4 regions of the Petralouisia sp. genome follow, and region 2 is predicted to be linked to each of the others. Evidence: predicted binding sites of a transcription regulator. Region 2 holds the regulator's gene; each other region holds the start of a gene.
What was found. The regulator Rex, encoded in region 2, represses fermentation and respiration genes when NADH is low (regulators of the CRP and FNR family bind a similar motif). The targets are predictions, from matches to a motif close to ATTGTTAANTANTTAACAAT.
Positions count from the first base shown of each region.

Region 1: ACTO17_RS13085 (NADH-quinone oxidoreductase subunit NuoE family protein) is a predicted target of Rex. The motif match lies at 1,180-1,199, and genes of this name have one in related genera.
Region 3: ACTO17_RS17655 (iron-sulfur cluster assembly scaffold protein) is a predicted target of Rex. The motif match lies at 1,267-1,286, and genes of this name have one in related genera.
Region 4: ACTO17_RS12530 (acyl-CoA dehydrogenase family protein) is a predicted target of Rex. The motif match lies at 3,745-3,764, and genes of this name have one in related genera.

Region 1 covers NZ_JBQIOP010000032.1:1,707-6,637, forward strand. Annotated here, with positions in the region: gene ACTO17_RS13075 (MATE family efflux transporter) at 1-505, shown strand, start outside; partial or broken gene ACTO17_RS13080 (DUF234 domain-containing protein) at 658-1,041, opposite strand; gene ACTO17_RS13085 (NADH-quinone oxidoreductase subunit NuoE family protein) at 1,263-1,772, shown strand; gene ACTO17_RS13090 (NADH-quinone oxidoreductase subunit NuoF) at 1,809-3,698, shown strand; gene ACTO17_RS13095 ([FeFe] hydrogenase, group A) at 3,710-4,931, shown strand, end outside.
Region 2 covers NZ_JBQIOP010000016.1:30,403-35,333, reverse strand. Annotated here, with positions in the region: gene ACTO17_RS08150 (NADP-dependent isocitrate dehydrogenase) at 1-862, shown strand, start outside; gene abc-f (ribosomal protection-like ABC-F family protein) at 875-2,782, shown strand; gene ACTO17_RS08140 (redox-sensing transcriptional repressor Rex) at 2,876-3,520, shown strand; gene ACTO17_RS08135 (hypothetical protein) at 3,525-4,151, shown strand; gene ACTO17_RS08130 (NAD(P)H-hydrate dehydratase) at 4,271-4,931, shown strand, end outside.
Region 3 covers NZ_JBQIOP010000062.1:11,584-16,514, reverse strand. Annotated here, with positions in the region: gene ACTO17_RS17660 (GGGtGRT protein) at 1-335, opposite strand, end outside; gene ACTO17_RS17655 (iron-sulfur cluster assembly scaffold protein) at 485-1,177, opposite strand; gene ACTO17_RS17650 (putative ABC exporter domain-containing protein) at 1,363-2,949, opposite strand; gene ACTO17_RS17645 (ABC transporter ATP-binding protein) at 2,946-3,647, opposite strand; gene ACTO17_RS17640 (LbetaH domain-containing protein) at 3,780-4,442, opposite strand; gene ACTO17_RS17635 (DNA topoisomerase) at 4,488-4,931, opposite strand, start outside.
Region 4 covers NZ_JBQIOP010000030.1:497-5,427, reverse strand. Annotated here, with positions in the region: gene ACTO17_RS12540 (MBL fold metallo-hydrolase) at 1-255, opposite strand, end outside; gene ACTO17_RS12535 (FprA family A-type flavoprotein) at 505-1,722, opposite strand; gene ACTO17_RS12530 (acyl-CoA dehydrogenase family protein) at 1,743-3,659, opposite strand; gene ACTO17_RS12525 (hypothetical protein) at 3,959-4,931, opposite strand, start outside.

The sequences.
Region 1 (4,931 bases), on a different contig from region 2:
TGACGGAATCGCCATTATCCCCATGGTGGCCGTTGGAAATGCCGTTTCCACTTATGTGGCCCAGAATATGGGAGCCAGAAAGCCGGAACGCATTGGAAAAGGTTACCGGATCTGCCTGGTGATGGCGGCAGGCATCGGTCTTATTATCGCAGTGATTCTGCATTTTGCCGGCAATGATTTTGTGGGGCTGTTTCTGGATTCAGAATCCAGCAGGGAGGCCATTGAGATCGGCGCCCGGTATCTGAGCATTGTTTCGCTGTTTTATTTTATGATGGGAATTTTAAATGTCAGCAACGGCGTCTTAAGGGGAGCCGCGGATATGGGCTGGTTTTTGACCTGCAGCCTGTGCAATCTGGGCGTCCGGGTAGCTCTTACGTATCTGTTGGCGGACGCCACCCACGGGATGATTATTATGTGGGCCAATCCGGCAGGATGGGCAGTGGGGCTTGTGATAGCGCTGGCGCGGTATTTCCAGGGAGGATGGAAAACGAAGGAGATTATTTGACGCAGAATATTACGTTTGCAGCTATGGAAAAGGGACTGGGAACCTGTGTAGAGGATCAGGCTGTTGCATATCGGAAGGGCGCAAGGGAAATTAAAAATTCATTCCCGCCATCTGTATCCCCTACTTAGAGCAATATTTGCGCCAAATTCAGGTTATTTATTGCATTCCAGCATTTCAGTAAAGGAAATTCTCCGGATTCCAAATTCTTCTGCCAATGCTGTGGTATTCTTTTCAAATCCCGATTTGGAGAATACAAAATAGTACTTTTCCGGATAAGAAAACAATGTTCCCCGTTCCACTAAGGTTTTTAAAACATCTGTACCGACTTTTTCATTTTTCCATTTGCATTCTCCCAGAAGTAGCTGTTTGTCTGAAAGGGCCGCAATATCGATTTCCTCCTGGCGTTTTTTTGCCGGATTAGAACCCCACCACCGGCCCAGTGTTCCGAAAGGAAAGGGAAGGGTGGGATAGATATCCGGGCGGTAGAGATATTGCCGGCAGATATCTTCAAAAATGCTGCCCATAAAATCATTAAACTGAGGTTTTAATGGCTGCTCTGAGCAGAATCAGAGTGCCTTATGGATTTACACAGTATTATTCTGCAAAAAAATGTACAATCGGTAAAATTTGTACAAAAATTACCAGAACAAATCGCAAAGATTATACAAAATGATTGAGTTAATTATTTAACAATGTTATACTGTGGGGGTAAGCGACAAGTAAGCGTTCGGAATATGCGAAACAAGGAGGAGAAGGATTGGAAACAAAGGATCAAAAGATACTGGATGAGATTTTAAAATCTCACAGTTATGACCAGACGGCAGTCATCGGAATTATGCAGGAGATCCAGAAGGTATACCGTTATCTGCCGGAGGAAATGCTTTGCTATATTGCAAAAAAGCTGCATTTAAGCGAAGCGAAAGTATATGGGGTAGCCACATTCTATGAGAATTTTTCTTTGGAGCCTAAGGGAAAATACGTTATCAAAATCTGTGACGGCACAGCCTGTCATGTGCGTCAGTCCACAGCGATTCTGAATGAAATCCGCGGAATTTTGGGAGTGACGGAGGCAAAGCCCACTACAGAGGATATGATGTTCACCGTTGAGACAGTGTCCTGCCTGGGCGCCTGCGGGCTTGCTCCGGTCTGCACCGTCAATGACGTGGTGCATCCTGCCATGACGCCGGAAAAGGCCAGGGAATTGATCAGGGAATTGCAGGAAAACGCAGACAAAGACGCAGGAGAGGAGGCCGCAGATGAGAATTAACAGAAAGAATGGAACGGGCCCCAAAGGAGGTTGCAGATGAGAATTAATACAAGAGAAGAATTAGAAGCCAGAAGAAAAGAATATGCAGCGTCCTTAAAGACCCAGAAAAAACAGATTTTAATCTGTGCCGGCACAGGCTGCGTGGCGGGAGGTTCTTTGAATATCTATGCAAAAATGCAGGAGATTCTCATAAAACGGGGCATTAAATGCGCTCTGGTACTGGAAAAGGAGCCTCACGGCGACAGCGTAGGCTTAAAAAAGTCCGGCTGCCATGGGTTCTGTGAAATGGGCCCTCTGCTTCGGATTGAACCGTCAGGTCTTTTGTATATTAAGGTAAAGACGGAGGACTGTGAGGAAATTATAGAAGAAAGTATTGTAAATGATCGGGTGATTGACCGTCTGGTTTACCATGACCCTCAGGGAAAACCTTATGAGAAACAGGAAGAGATTCCCTTTTACAAGCAGCAGACCCGTGTGGCATTGGAGGACTGCGGACGGATCAATGCAGAGTCCATTAAGGAATACATAGCGGTAGGCGGCTATCAGGCAGTGGCAAAGGCATTGTTTGACATGACGCCTCAGCAGCTTGTGGATGAAGTGTCCAAAGCATCTTTAAGGGGCCGGGGCGGCGGTGGATTCCCCACCGGCCGGAAGTGGTCTCAGGTGCTTGCCCAGCAGGAAGAAGTAAAATATGTGGTCTGCAACGGCGACGAAGGCGACCCGGGGGCATTTATGGACCGGAGCATGATGGAAGGCGATCCTCACCGGGTCATTGAAGGCATGCTGATTGCCGGAATTGCAACCGGAGCCCATTATGGTTATATTTACGTGCGGGCCGAGTATCCCCTGGCAGTGGAACGGCTGCAGACAGCCATCAGCAAAGCGGAAGAGAAGGGGCTTTTGGGCAAAAATATCCTGAATTCGGGCTTTGACTTCGAATTAAAAATCAGCCAGGGAGCCGGCGCATTTGTCTGCGGAGAAGGCTCTGCCCTGACGGCATCTATTGAAGGAAACCGGGGCATGCCCAGGGTGAAGCCGCCCCGTACGGTGGAAAAAGGACTGTTTGAGAAGCCCACTGTTTTGAATAATGTGGAAACCTACTGCAATGTTCCGCCCATTATCAGCAAAGGGGCGGAGTGGTATCAGACCATCGGCCCCAAAAACAATCACGGCACCAAGGCATTTGCCTTAACGGGAAATGTGATGAATACCGGATTGATTGAAGTGCCGATGGGGACTACTCTTCGGGAAGTTATTTTTGATATCGGCGGCGGCGTCAAGGGCGGCGCATTCAAAGCGGTGCAAATCGGCGGGCCTTCCGGCGGGTGCCTCTGCATCAACCCCACGGAAGACCATCTGGATCTGCATCTGGATTTTGATTCCCTGAAAAAAGTGGGGGCCATGATTGGAAGCGGCGGCCTGGTGGTGATGAACGACAAGAGCTGTATGGTGGAAGTGGCCAGGTTTTTCATGAATTTTACTCAGAATGAGTCCTGCGGCAAATGTATTCCCTGCAGAGAGGGCACCAAACGGATGTTGGAGCTGTTAAATGATATCTGCGAGGGCAGAGGGACCATGAACCACATCACGCTGTTGGAGGAACTGGCAGAAACCATTTCCGCTACGGCTCTCTGCGGTCTGGGCAAAACGGCGGCTTCTCCGGTGGTGAGCACCATGAAATATTTCCGGGAAGAATATCTGGCCCATGTGGTGGATAAAAAATGTCCTGCCGGGCAGTGCAAAGCGCTGGTATCCCTTCAAATCGATCCGAAATTGTGCAAAGGCTGCAGCAAATGCGCCAGGCTTTGTCCGGTGGGAGCCATTTCCGGTGAAGTCAAGAAGCCCTTTACCATTGATACGTCGAAGTGCATAAAGTGCGGAGCCTGCAAAGAAGGCTGCAGTTTCCACGCAGTAAAAGAAGTGTAGGAGGTCTGGACATGGAAAAATATATGATCATTGACGGCGAACGGGTATCCTTTGCCGATGAAAAAAATATTCTTGCCGTTATTCGGAAAGCAGGAATTATTTTGCCGACTTTTTGTTATTATTCAGATCTCTCTATTTACGGCGCATGCCGGATGTGCGTGGTGGAGGATCAATGGGGCGGCATTATCGCTTCCTGCTCCACGCCCCCCAAACACCAGATGGAAATCCGTACCAATACGCCTCAGCTTTATTATCACAGAAAGCGGATTTTGGAGCTGCTGCTGGCGGCTCACTGCAGGGACTGCACCACCTGCGAGAAAAACGGCAAGTGCAAGCTGCAGGAACTGGCAACCAGGTTCGGGATTCCTGGGGTAAGATTTGAAAATACCAATCCCATCCGGCCCATTGACACATCCTCCAAAGCCATAGTCCGCAATCCCAACAAATGCATTCTCTGCGGCGACTGTGTGCGGGTATGCAGCGAAATTCAGCATGTGGGAGCCATTGATTTTGCCCACCGGGGTTCCAAAATGGAGATTTCCACTGCATTCGGCAGGGATATTGCGGATACCAACTGCGTAAGCTGCGGCCAGTGTGCGGCAGTCTGCCCCACAGGAGCCATTACCATTAAGCGTGACAGCCATGATGTGTGGGAGGCAATTCACAATCCAAAGAAGCGGGTGGTTGTGCAGATTGCACCGGCAGTCCGTGTGGCAATCGGTGAGGCTTACGGCTATGAGCCGGGGGAAAATACCATAGGAAAACTGGTGGCCTCCCTGCGGAAACTGGGCATAGACGCTATTTTTGACACCTCCGTGGGCGCAGACCTTACCATTATGGAAGAATCGGAGGAGTTACTGGAGGCCCTGGAGGAGAAAGACCGGAAATATCCGCTGTTTACCTCCTGCTGCCCCGGATGGATTCGCTTTGTGGAAACTCAGTATCCCCATCTGATGCAGTATGTGTCCACCTCCAAATCTCCCATGGAGATGTTCGGCGCAGTTATTAAGGAATACTACCGGAAACAGGACAAAAAAGAAGGAAAAGAGACGGTATCTGTGGCAATTATGCCCTGTACGGCCAAAAAATTCGAAGCTTCCAGAGAAGAATTTAAGCGGAAAGGCATACCAGATGTGGATTATGTGCTGACCTCTGAAGAGGTGATTACCATGCTGCAGGAAATCGGTATCCGTTTTGACCGTTTAGAGCCGGAAGCATATGATATGCCGTTTT
Region 2 (4,931 bases):
TGTGAAGAACTGGAAGAAGCCCATTACCATTGCAAGACATGCTTACGGGGATGTGTACAAGGCAAGCGAGATGAAGATTCCGGGAGCGGGAAAATGCGAGCTTGTCTATACGGCAGAGGACGGCACGGAAACCAGAGAGCTGATTCACGATTTCACCGGGGCAGGAGTGATACAGGGACAGCACAACCTGAATGGTTCTATTGAAAGTTTTGCAAGAAGCTGTTTTAATTACGCACTGGACACCAAACAGGATTTGTGGTTTGCAACCAAGGATACCATTTCCAAGAAATATGACCATACCTTTAAAGATATTTTCCAGGAAATCTATGAAAAAGAATACGATGAAAAATATAAAGCAGCCGGAATTGAATATTTCTACACGCTGATTGACGATGCGGTAGCCCGTATTATGAAAGCGGAGGGCGGATTTATCTGGGCGTGCAAGAATTATGACGGAGATGTGATGAGCGATATGGTAAGCTCCGCCTTCGGCTCCCTTGCCATGATGACTTCCGTACTGGTATCTCCCGAAGGCTACTACGAATATGAAGCGGCTCACGGAACCGTGCAGCGTCATTACTATAAACATCTGAAGGGAGAGGAAACCTCCACCAATTCGGTGGCGACAATTTTCGCCTGGACCGGCGCCCTCCGCAAGAGAGGGGAGCTGGACAGGCTGCCGGAGCTTTCCGCATTTGCGGACAAACTGGAGGAGGCATGCCTGTCCACCATCGAATCCGGCAAGATGACCAAAGACCTTGCGCTGATTACCACACTGAAGGATGTGACTGTTTTAAACAGCGAAGGCTTTATCAAAGCAATCCGGGAAAAACTGGAAACATTATGCGAACATAACTGTTAAGGAGAGAGAACCATGATTTTAGCCTGCCAAAACATCAGCAAAGCCTTTGGCACCGATGAAATCATACAACATGCTTCCTTTCATATTGAAGAAAATGAAAAGGCGGCGATTGTAGGAATCAACGGAGCGGGAAAGACCACCCTGCTCCGGATTATTATGGGAGAACTGGAGGCAGACGAAGGAACTGTGGTTCTGGCGAAAAACAGAACCATCGGATATCTGCCCCAGAATCCGGATATCGCGGGAAACCGGACGATTTATGAAGAAGTGCTTTCTGCCAGGCAGGAAATGGTTGACATGCAGGAAGAACTGATTGCCATGGAGCAGGAAATGAGCCGCGTCACAGGGGAAGCCCTGGAGCGGCTGATGGAAAGCTATAACCGCCGGAACCTGGAATTTGAACAAAAAGGCGGCCAGTCTTACAAAAGTGAAATCACAGGGGTGCTGAAAGGCCTGGGATTTACCGAGGAAGAATTTGCCAAGCATATGCAGGAATTGTCCGGCGGGCAGCGTACCAGGGTGTGTCTGGGCAAACTTCTGGTGACAAAGCCGGATGTGATTCTTCTGGACGAGCCCACCAACCACCTGGATATCGGCTCCATTACCTGGCTGGAGACATTTCTGCTGAATTATAAAGGAGCGGTGGTAATTGTCAGCCATGACCGTTATTTTCTGGATCGGGTGGTTGGCAAAGTAGTGGAATTGGACCGCTGCAGAGTATCGGTATTTTCCGGCAATTACAGCGCTTATGCCGTGAAAAGAGCCCAGGTGCGGGAGGCTTTGTTAAAACAGTATTACAATCAGCAGCAGGAGATCAGGCATCAGGAGGAAGTGATTGCCAAACTGAAATCCTTTAACCGGGAAAAATCCATCAAACGGGCGGAAAGCCGGGAAAAAATGCTGAACAAAATAGAACGGCTGGAGAAGCCCACAGAGGAGAATACAGACATTCATCTGCAGCTTAACCCGGGCATTGTCAGCGGAAACGATGTGATTTCGGTGGAGCGTCTGGCGAAAGCCTATCCGGGGCAGCCGCTGTTTCAGGAGCTGTCCTTTGAAATCAAACGGGGCGAGCGGGTTGCGCTGATCGGAGATAACGGAACGGGCAAAACAACGATTCTGAAAATTATCAACGATATGGTGAACGCAGATCAGGGCGCGGTCAAACTGGGAACCAACGTGCATATCGGATACTATGATCAGGAGCATCAGGTGCTTCATTCGGGAAAAACGCTGGTGGAAGAGATTTCCGACGAATATCCTTATCTGACCAATACGGAGATCCGGAATGTACTGGCGGCCTTCCTTTTTACCGGAGACGACGTGTTTAAGCGGATTTCAGAATTAAGCGGCGGAGAACGGGGCCGCGTGTCACTGGCAAAGCTGATGCTTTCGGAAGCAAATTTTCTGATTCTGGACGAGCCTACCAACCATTTGGACATTACCTCCAAAGAGATTTTGGAGCAGGCGTTAAACCGCTATACGGGAACGGTGCTGTTTGTGAGCCATGACCGGTATTTTATCAATAAGACGGCAACAAGAATTATGGAGCTGACCGGCGGCAGACTGGTAAATTATATCGGAAATTACGATTATTATCTGGAAAAATCCAGGGAACTGACCGATATTTATGTATCGGGCAGAGAAACGGCTCCGAAAACGGAAACTGTCAGCAGCAACAAGGCGGACTGGAAACAGAAGAAAGAAGAGCAGGCCAGACAGCGGAAGCTGGAAAATGACAGGAAGCGCACCGAGGACAGCATCGAAGCCGCAGAGCAGCGGATCAGTGAATTGGAAGAAGCGTTTTCAGACAGTGAAATCGCAACCAATTCTGCCAGACTGCAGGAGCTGCACCAGGAATATGAAGGGCTCAAGAAGGAGCTGGAAGAACTGTATGAGCATTGGGAAACACTGCTGTGACATGTTTCCCACATTGACATCCGGAATCAGATTGTTTATAATAAAAAAATGAAAAAACGGCGAGCGGATGCCCGTGAAACAGGAGAAGAGAGAATGGAAAAAGGAATATCACAGGCAGTAATCCGAAGAATGCCAAGGTATTACAGATATCTGGGGGAACTTCTGGATGATGGGGTGGAGCGGATTTCATCCAATGAACTGAGCGCGAGAATGCGTGTGACCGCCTCCCAGATACGGCAGGATTTGAATAATTTCGGTGGGTTTGGACAGCAGGGATATGGCTATAATGTGAAGTATCTCTATGATGAAATCGGCAAGATTCTGGGAATGAATCAGCAGCACAATATTATTGTGGTAGGGGCCGGCAATCTGGGGCAGGCGTTGGCCAATTACATTAAGTTTGAGAAATGGGGATTTGTAATTATCGGGCTGTTTGATGTGAATTCGGCATTAAAAGGGATTTCCGTCCGGGGAATTAAGGTGCGCATGATGGATGAACTGGAAGAGTTCCTGAAGAAGAACAAAGTGGATATTGCCGCCCTTACCCTGCCCAAAGAGAAGGCGGATGAGGTGGCAAACGGACTGGTGAATCTTGGAATTCGCGCAATCTGGAATTTTGCCCATCTGGATCTGGAGCTGCCGGAACATGTGGTGGTGGAAAATGTACATCTTTCAGACAGCTTGATGCAGTTATCTTATAATATTGAGAAAACAGAAAAATCCAAAGATAAGAAGTGAGCATATGAGTAAAAGAAAAAACACAAGCCCCGGATTTGAAAAAATTGCCCAGACAAGGGAGCTTCCGCCGTTGGTGTTGGATCAGAAATGGCATCAGTTATTTCTGGACGGCAGCAAGCCGGCAAAGGTGGCGAAGCTGGAGCAGAAGGTCAGCGGGCACCTTTCCAGACAGGGACATCTGACCCAGGAGCTCAAAGAGCTGAAATCTCTGAAAAACAAGCTGATGAAAAATATTGTGGCCAATATGGATGAAATTGGAGAACAGGGACAGGAGACCGGCAGGCTTCAGGAGAACCGAAGGCTGATTACAGAGATCAATCAGCGGATGGATTCCTGCCGCGGGGAGCTGGACAAACTGCAGGATACCATGAGACAGGACAATGAACAGCTGATGGCGGAGACGTTGGAATACTGTTATGGAATCATGAACAGCAATGAGAAAGAACAGGAGGAACTGGCTCAGTGGATTGCGAAGACCCGGACAGAGCTGAAGGTAAAGATTATCCGCAAGGACGCCATTGAGGATCAGAGCCGCGCAATTTATGCGTACCTCCATGATATTTTCGGGGCCCAGGTCATCGGAGCTTTTGATTTGAAATATGGAGAGGAATATAAAAGAACAAAGAAATAAAAGGCAGTCTTGGCAGAACTTGTCAGGGGTGTCTTTTTTCGGAGTTTATTGTGCCTTTTCCCAAAAACCGCAGTCTGTATCCGGAGCGGTTTTTGCCGGAACCGGCTTAGGAGGTTGGAATGAGGATTCTTTTAGACAGCAGGCAGATGAAGCAGTGCGACAAGAATACGATAGAGCATTTCGGAGTGCCGTCTCTGGTTCTGATGGAGCGGGCGGCTTTAAGTACGGCAGATGAAATTGACAGATATTTCCGGGAGGGCGGCAAAAAGGGGCAGGCCGCGGCCGACAGGGAAACGTCCGGAAAGAAACGGACGGCTCTTATAGTCTGCGGATTTGGAAATAACGGCGGAGACGGCCTTGCCATCGGCCGCATACTGTTTCAGCGGGGCTATGAGGCAACAATCGTAATGCCGCCGGAGTCAGGAAGAATTTCTGAGGAAACAAGAACCCAGAAAGAGATTTTGGGCCATTACGGAATAGAGCTGATGCACGATATGCCAAAGGGAGAGTTTGATGTTGTGATAGACGCGCTGTTTGGCATCGGCCTTACCAGGAACCTGGAAGGGGTGTACCGGGAATATTTGACGGAAATGAATCAGAAATCTGGGCTGAAAGTGGCGGTGGACATTCCCTCCGGCGTCCATGGGGACACAGGAGAAGTGATGGGCGTTGGTTTTTTGGCAGATCTTACAGTGACCTTTGCCTTTGCAAAGCCGGGGCTTTTGCTCTATCCGGGGGCGGAATATGCCGGAACGGTTCTGGTAAAAGATATTGGAATTG
Region 3 (4,931 bases), on a different contig from region 2:
AGTAACATCTTGCCCAGGTTTCCATGTCCCAGACCTACTTTTCTGTGGTCTGCAACAGAACCCGGAATACAGAATGCCTGAAGGCCCTCGCCGATTGCAGCTGCTGCGTCTGCTGCTCTCTTTGCGCCTTTTTTGATTGCAATTGCTGCGCCTACGGTGTATGCCCAGCATGCGTTTTCAAAACAGATTGGCTGGATCTTCTTAACCTGCTCATACACATCAAGTCCAGCGTCTTTGGTGATTTTCTCAGCTTCTTCCACGGAGCTGATTCCATAGTTATTTAAAACAGAATTGATCTGGTCAATTCTTCTTTCATATGATTCAAATAAAGCCATTTGAAATGTCCTCCTATCTTTTTGACAACGGTACTTAACTCTAAGCAGCCGGTACGGATTCAAAACTGCCTGGGGCAGCTCCCCTTTCCCAAAAGGCCTCTCTTTTACAGTTCTACTGTATGAAAATCGGCCTGCCTGCTTTCCCCGGACTATTCTGCCCGCGGGTCGATAATCTTAGCTGCGTCTGCTACACGCCCATACTGGCCTTTTGCTTTCTCCCATGCGGTGTTAGGATCATCACCTTTTTTGATAAAGTCGGTCATTTTGCCAAGGCTTACAAACTGATATCCGATTACTTCATTGTCAGCATCCAAAGCAATGCCGGTTACGTAACCTTCTGCCATTTCAAGATAGCGAACGCCTTTTTCCTTTGTTGCATACATCGTACCAACCTGAGAACGAAGTCCTTTTCCCAAATCTTCCAGACCAGCGCCAACTGCAAGTCCGTCATCGGAAAATGCACTCTGGGTACGTCCATATACAATCTGCAGAAACAGCTCTCTCATGGCTGTGTTAATTGCATCGCAGACAAGGTCTGTATTCAATGCTTCAAGAATCGTCTTTCCCTGCAGAATCTCTGCTGCCATAGCTGCAGAATGAGTCATGCCGGAGCATCCAATGGTTTCTACCAAAGCTTCTTCAATCACGCCGTTTTTTACATTCAGTGAGAGCTTACATGCGCCCTGCTGGGGAGCACACCAGCCTATTCCATGGGTAAAACCGGAAATGTCCTCAATTTTCTTGGAATGCACCCATTTTCCTTCTTCTGGAATGGGAGCTGGTTCATGTTTTGCGCCCTTGGCTACCGGACACATGTTTTCGACTTCCTTCGTGTAAATCATTTTAAGACTCCTTTCAATGTATACATTATTTGATGGCCACGGCCCTGTTTTACGGCAGTTCCGATGACGCATGCTTCACATGTTAAAACATTGTTATGTATTTAACATTCTTATCCATATTTAACCATATTTTGACGAATTAGTCCAGTGTTTTCCACAGAATTTTTCACCAAAATCTGCCGTCTTTAATCCAGTACTTCCATTCTTGTAAATGAAACGGAAGCCGCCGCAGCCCCGGCAAAGGTCAAAAGCCCCATCACCACAATCATTGCGGCAAATCCGGCCTCTACGGAAATCAGTATTCCGGCCGCAATGGCCGCAATCATGGCAATCACCATGGCAAGCCCCTGAAACAGCACTTTTACAAGGTTGCGCCCGGCGCTGCCCAGAATATTTCCAATCAGAGCGTCTGACAGCATCCCGTAATACAGGCGGTTTGCCTGCAGGCAGACATACAAAAGAACGGTAAGGGCTGTAAGCGCCGGGCCGATTCCAAATATCACCGCCCCCGGCAGAGTAATGAGAATCCCGTCTGCAATTGCCCGAAAATGTTCGATTTTTGTGGCATACCACATTTTTTTCAAAGGGGTGTCCGGAATCAGATAGGTGTAGGGATTTTCCAGTTCCTTGGACCATTTGGTGGCATACCCACTGAAAATAAACGTCACGTAGCTGGCCACTCCGGGGATAATAAATACTTTGCCCGGCCCTAATTCGCGGACTGCATCGTTAAAATAACCGATGGCCCCAATCAGAATTCCAAGACCCAGACACAGCAATGTATTCCAGCCAAAGATAAACGTGGGGTTCTTCTTGTATTCCAACATCTGCCGGAAATAAATTGCTTTGGCATAGGAACCTTTGTATTCCACAGACGCCTGTTTGAACTTCCTGCGTTTCTCCAGCCAGGGAACAGAGGCAACGCCTTTTTTCTGCTTCTCTCTTCTGGTCTGGTATTCGTCTGCAAATTTCATGGCATCCTCATAGTACTCCCCTGTGCATGTCATCCGCCAGGCCGCCAGAAACATCAGAAGCGTGGAAACCAGAAACAGCGTCATGCCGATCACATTCACCGTATCCGCTCCCAGGAAAATCAGCCTGGTCACCGCGACATTCCATCCCACCACCGGAACCATCTGAATCACCGGCATGGCAAAAAATTCCTGCAAAAGCCCAAAGGAGGGCTCCCGGGTAATCATCAGATATACGGCGATTGCCAGAATCACTCCCATAAACAGATACATAGCCGCCACCAGGCTCTTAAAAAATTTCTCGGACAATCTTTCATTGCCGTAACAGAAAATAATGGCGGACGCTTCCAGAATGCTTTCAAACACCACAAAAAACAGAAAATAGACCAATACCTGCCCGATGCCCGCCTCAAACCACATCAGGCCGGCGGCAACTATCACAAATCCTAAAATAATATTTATGGAAAAAGATTTTACCCCTGCAAACATCAGAACCATTTTGGGACTTACCGGTGAGGAAAATACAAAATGCACTTCACTGGGGCGAAACAGCAGGCCCCTGCGCCTGGCATAGCTTATCAGATTCGCCGGAAACAGCCAGAATATCGTTATGGACAAAATCGTCACCAGATTGTCTGGGGAATTAAAACTGCCATCCTCAATCATCATATTAAAACTGTTGTAAACCATCACAATATAAAACAAGACAAAAATTCCCATGATATAGGTAACCGGACGCTTCAGCGCTTTTTTAATCCGGTTGGCAATTGTCCTCTGATACAGATAAATTAACCCTTTCATTCTGATTCACCGCCTCCTGTAATCCGGAAGAACAGTTCTTCAATATCCGTATCTTCTGCCTGCTCTCTGGTAAATGTCCCTACGATTTTTCCCTGTTCCATAATAAACATTACATCCCACAGCTCTTTCACCATTTCCAGCATGTGGGTGCTGATTAATACAGTGACTCCCCGTTCTTTCAGCTCCAGCACCACTTCTTTCAATTCTTTAATGGCCGCCGGGTCCAGTCCCACCATAGGCTCATCCAGAAGAATTACCTTAGGCTGAATGGCAAGGGCGCAGCAAATGCTCACTTTCTGCATCATTCCCTTGGAAAGCTCGTTTCCTAATTTTTTCTGTTTATCCTCCAGTTCAAAACGGGTCAGAAGCTGTTCCACTTCTTCCTCGGTAATGGGTGAATTATAGGCCCGCCGCACATATTCGATATGCTCCCGCACCGTCAATGCGTCAAACATAGCCGGAATTTCCGGCACATAAGCAAACACCCGTTTGGCTTCCAGTGTCTTTGCCGGCATCTGTTCAATGCCCACGCCTCCTTCATAGCGCAAAAGACCTGCAATGCTTTTGATAATTGTGGATTTTCCGGCGCCGTTCGGCCCAAGCAGAATTCCCACCTGGCCCCCGGGAACCGTAAAGCTTACATGATCCACGGCCAGGTAATGCCCGTATCTTTTTGTCAAGTTCTGAATTTCTAACATATGCCACTCTCCTTTACTGTCTGCCAAAGGGCCGTTCCTTCCAAAAAATTTCTGGCAGCTGCCCGGCAAAAAACCATATGATTTCCTGTATTTTATGTAATACAATAGTTCATATGGCTTTTTTTGTCAACTTTATACCTTTTTTACTATGTCATTTTTCTTCTTGTAGATGGAGTCGGCGGGAACAACTCCCCGCACCATGGAAAGGGGATAAATATTGCTGCATTTCCCGATTACGGTTCCCGGGTTCAGCACGCTGTTGCAGCCCACTTCCACTTCATCTCCCAGCATTGCGCCGAATTTTTTCAGGCCGGTGGCAATCTCTTCTTCTCCTTTTACTGCCACCAATGTTTTATCGGACTTTACATTGGATGTAATAGAACCGGCTCCCATATGGGACTTAAAGCCCAGAATGGAATCCCCCACATAATTGTAATGGGGAACCTGTACTTTATTGAACAGCACCACATTTTTCAATTCCGTGGAATTGCCCACAACCGCTCCCTTGCCTACAATGGCGTTTCCCCGGATAAAAGCGCAGTGGCGCACTTCTGCTTCTTCGTCAATAATGACAGGGCCGTTGATACTGGCGGTGGGGGCTACTTTGGCAGATCTGGCAATCCAGACGTGTTCTCCCTTTTTTTCGTATGTTTCTGAATCCAGCTTTGCTCCCAGTTCACAGATAAACTGGCTGATCTTGGGCAGCGCTTCCCAGGGATAAGTTAAATCCTGAAATAATTCTTCTGCAATAGTCTCTGACAATGTGTATAAGCTGCTGATTTTACATGTTTCCATTTTGTTTTCCTCTTTTCTTAAAATATGATAAAACTCTTTGAACAATTACTGAGTTTTAGACGGCTGCTTTTTTGTTTTTGCTTTTTCCTTATTATCTTTATAATAAGACGAAGCATGCAGAAAATATTCCCGCAGGGCATACTGATTATTCAGACCCAGTACGCCGCTGGTGCGGCTTCTTACAAAATGCTCCAGTTTGACCATATATTCCTGAGGGGTGATGCTTCCTTCCGCCACATAGGTAAGCCCTTTTTCCCAACTTGCAGTTAATTCTGGATTTAACAAAGACCGAATGGAAGCGTTTACCACGTCATAAATCATCTCGCCCAGCAACGTAGGCGTGATTACCTGGGTCTTTTTATTCAGGGCAAGATATTTATTGTTCACCAGTTTTTTCAGAATCTCCGCCCTGGTTGCGCTGGTGCCGATTCCGCTTCCCTTGATTTGCGCCCGCAGCTCTTCATCTTCAATCAACTGGCCGGCATTTTC
Region 4 (4,931 bases), on a different contig from region 2:
TTTTTTTCTGATGTCTTTGGAAAAAATATAATGGATATCGGGATATTTCCTGCTCCATTTCAGTACCTCCGGGTCAAAATGGTCCTGATGGCTGTGGCTTGAAAACACATATACCGGCGTTTCTTCCGGCAATTCTGGCATTTTCCCATGATAGATACAATCCGAAACTCTGTCTCCTCTGAAATAGTCAAAAACCAGCGCCATTTTGTCCGTTTCTACGCAAAAGGCGCTGTGGTGAATATAAGTAATCTTCATTGTCTCCTCCGCTTTCTTCCAAAGCGTGTTTGAAAAATACCTTCCGACAGATGTCAGGAATAATTTTTCAAACACGCTTTGACATTTTGTAAACTGTTTTTTATTATACTGTAATTTTTACAAAATGTACAGGCACAAAAAGAGGGCTGCCGGGAAATGAAGCTTACACCCGATATACAGTTGTGACACGAAAAGAATCACAGTATATATTGGGGAAAATCTGTCAGTTCCCAACAGCCCTTTATCTTATTATTCTTCTTTCATTGAATCAATAATTGCATCTGCAAGCGCATCCAGCTCCAGGCTCTTATCCGGGCCCATGGAAGAAGCGATGCTTAACCGGTCGTTTAAAACGGTCATGTTTTTCATTTCTTCATCAATAAACTTCTGCATTAAATCTCCGGACTTGCAGGCCCAGGAGCCATTCTCTATCAGTGCAAAGGTACGGTTCTGCATATTCAATGCCTTCATATCCATCAGGAAGTTATGCATCACAGGATAAATGCCCAGGTTATATGTGACAGACGCCAGCACGATATGGCTGTATTTAAAAGCTTCTGAAATCAGGTACGAAACATGGGTGTTGGATACATCATAAACTGCCACATTGGAGCATCCCTTTTCGCAGAGCCTTGCCGCCAATGCCTGAGCCGCTGATTCCGTATTGCCGTACATGGACGCATAGGCAATCAAAACTCCCTGCTCTTCCGGCTCATACCGGCTCCATTTATCGTATTTTTCTACAAAATAGCCCAGGTTCTCACGCCAGACAGGGCCGTGAAGCGGACAGATGAACTTAATCTGATCTAAAATCCCGGAGGCTTTCTTTAACAGAAGCTGAATATGGGGGCCGTATTTGCCTACGATATTCGTCAGGTAGCGGCGGGCTTCGTCAATCCAGTCACGGTCGAAATCCACCTCGTCAGCAAAGAGCTTGCCGTCCAGGGCGATAAAAGAACCGAAAGCGTCTGCCGCAAACAATACGCCGTTGGTGGTATCAAATGTCACCATGGCTTCCGGCCAGTGCACCATGGGAGCCGCTACAAAGGTTACTGTATGATCGCCGAAGCAGTGGGTATCTCCTTCTGCCACAGTAATGCATTCATGCAGATCCGGATGGAAGCCGAACTGACGCATCAGCATAAAGGCTTTCTCACTGGAAATTACTTTTACATCCGGATAGCGAAGCAGGATCTGTTCGACGGACGCTGCATGATCCGGCTCCATATGATTGATCACAAGCCAGTCCAGGGGACGGTCCCCCAGCAGATAATCCAGGTTTTCCGCAAGCTGACGGTACGCCGACCAGTCCACCGTGTCAAACAAAACTGTTTCCTGATCCATCAGCAGATATGCGTTGTAGCTTACTCCCTGCGGAATCGGATGAATATTTTCAAATAAATGAAGCCTGTGGTCATTGGCTCCCACCCAGTACAAATCATCGGTTACTTTCCGTACACAATACATAGATTCGTTCCTCCCTTCTGTTACGCCTCAATAAACTGTTCTTTGCCTTCTGCGCATTCCGGACATACCCAGTCTTCCGGTAATTTCTCAAATAAAGTTCCCGGAGCGATTTCCGCATCTTCGTCGCCGATTTCCGGAATATATTCGTATCCGCAGCCGCCGCATACATAGCTTTTGCCAATGGGTTCCGGCTTTGGAACAGGCGGCCGTTTCATCTTCACCATAGGAGGCGCAGGCTGTTTCTCTCCGGTGCCGAGAGCCTCTGTAAGAAGCGGAAGAATCTCTGCCACATCTCCTACAATGCCGTAGTCGCAGTTTTTGAAAATAGGAGCATTGCCGTTCTTATTGATCGCCACAATTGCAGACGCGTCTTTGATTCCCTTTAAATGCTGAATGGCGCCGGAAATACCGCAGGCAATATACAGGTTGCCTTTGAATTTCTGTCCGGACATTCCCACATAGCGGTTCAGCGGCACATATTTCAATGTTTCCGCAACCGGACGGGAAGAACCGATGGCTGCGCCTGCCGCTTTGGCCAAATCTTCAATCAGCTTCATATTCTCCCTGCTTCCGATTCCTTTTCCGGCGGAAACCACCCGCTCTGCCTGAGCAATGGGCGTATCCACAGGAATTCCTACTGTGAAATCATGTCCGTCTTTTTTCAGCGCTTCCGCCAGAGCTTCTACCCGTTCCTTCGCTCCGCCTTCTTTAAAAATCTTCCCTTTGCGCACGCCAGTGATGGGCGCCGGTTTCTTTGCCGCGGAACGGCTGCCGCCTCCGCCGGAGCTCTTCTTCATTCTTCCGATAATATGAGAAGCGATGACCACCCGCTGAATCTCATTGGTTCCTTCATAAATAGTTGTAATCTTGGCATCCCGGTACATCCGCTCTACATCCATGCCTTTTAAGAAGCCTGTGCCGCCGAAAATCTGCACTGCGTCATTGGTCACTTCAAGGGCAATGTCAGACGCATACATCTTCGCCATGGCAGCTTCCATGGAATAGGAGCTGTGGGCCTCTTTCAATTCTGCCGCGGAATAAACCAAAAATCTTGCGCAGCGAAGCTTGGTAGCCATATCTGCCAGTTTGAAGGAAATGCCCTGCTGCGCGGCAATGGGCTTACCAAACTGAACACGCTCTTTCGCATAGTCAAGGGCCTGTTCGTACGCTCCCTGGGCAATGCCGAGAGCCTGAGCTGCAATACCGATACGTCCGCCGTCCAAAGTGGACATTGCGATCTTAAATCCCTCTCCTTCTTTGCCCAGAAGGTTTTCCTTGGGAACCTTCACATCATTAAAAATCAGTTCCGCTGTGGTAGAGGAACGAATGCCCAGTTTGTCGTAATGGTCGCCGAATTCAAAGCCTTCCCATCCTTTTTCCACAATGAAAGCGGAAATTCCCCGGGTTCCGATATCCGGCGTTGTTACCGCAAATACCACGTATGTATCTGCTTTCGGCGCATTGGTAATAAAAATCTTGCCTCCGTTTAACAGATAATAATCTCCTTTGTCAAGGGCTGTCGTCTCTGTGCCTCCGGCGTCCGAACCGGCATTGGGCTCCGTCAAGCCAAAGGCTGCAATCTTCTCGCCTTTTGCCAGAGGAACCAGGTATTTCTGCTTCTGCTCCTCATTGCCGTATGCAAAGATCGGAAAAGAGCCCAGAGAAACATGGGCGGAAAGAATCACGCCTGAACCGCCGTCTATCCGGGCAAGCTCTTCTACAGCAATGGCATAGCTTAAAATGTCAAGCCCTGCTCCGCCGTATTCTTTGGGATAAGGAATTCCCATAAGGCCCATCTCGCCCAGCTTTTTCACCGCTTCGTCCGGGAACCGGTTTTCCTGGTCCAGGGAAAACGCAATGGGTTTGATTTCCTCTTCGGCAAAGGCGCGAATCTTCGCCCGTAACTGCTCATGCTCTGCTGTTGTCTGGAATAACATAACATTACCTCCTTTTCTATCTGTCAATATTTGATTAATGACCGAACTATCGTTTCTTGCATTTTTGCTAATTTTAATATAACAAATTTGCAAATTTTTGTCAATTCTTCTATACAATACTTTGAAATTTTCTTCTTTTTTCGTAAATCATTGAATATCCAACGGGTAAAGTCAGAGAACCGTAAACTTTCACACATCATAGTAAAAATGTTTTTCTGCAAAATAAAAAGGATGCGAATCCTTCAGACAAAACTCTGTGGACTCGCATCCTCTGTATTCTTATCTTTACTTAAAACAGATTAAATGTAATCTGCATAGCGGAATCCTTCCTGCAGGTTGTACGCTCCGGCAGCTGTATAACTATTGGCCGTATTGGCATGGGTAGTCATATAAAAATCTACCAGTGAAGCATTGGTGGAAATAGAAGAGCCATAGTTCTTGAAGAACTTCTGTACCTTGGACATATCTGCTTGCTTAAACGTGTCCTCATCAATCTTCATTCTGCCTTTTGTGTCCACGCTGATTCCAAACTGTTTCAGCATATCCGCATTGCGGGCTGTCTTTCCTCTGATCTGTGTCAGATTTGATATTACGCCGGAATTGGAACTGGATTCAGCAACATCAAACATCTTATTATAATTGGTGACAAAGCTCTTTGCTACTGCAAAAATTTTGTCAATGTCATAGTTCTCATTGCCATCTTTATCTTTTACTTTTTCATACAATTTGTCAGACGCCAATGTCTCACTGTCTGTTTTAAGAGCTGCCGCACTGGAACCTGCCGTATTATTAGTGGCGCTGTCCTCAGTGTCCGTCTTATCTGTGGTGTCTGTCTTATTGGTGGTATTCGAAGTGTTCGCATTGGCGAACTGAATCCGGGAGGAGATTTTGGAACCATAACTCATAATATCGTTGGTGGAAAACAACTCCTGTACCTTAGAAACATCTGTTCCCTTCAGCTTGCCTTCATTCAGCTGAAGTGTTCCGTTCGCATTGATTGTGATGCCCAGTTCTGCAAACTTATCAGCATTCGCATTCGTGCTGTCCATCATATTTGCCACATATGCTGTTTTGCCTGCCAATGTGGATTTCTTCGCCGCAGTCACAACGCTGTTATAATCCGCCACAAAATTCTTCATGGCTGCAGTCACCTTGTCTGATGCGCTCTGACCGTTTTCTGTATCTGTATAAGTTTTATCATTCTGTAATGCGGATACAGAATTCTTCAGATTGGAAAGCCCGTTGGTCAGATTGGTATTTGCCTCCTGGGCC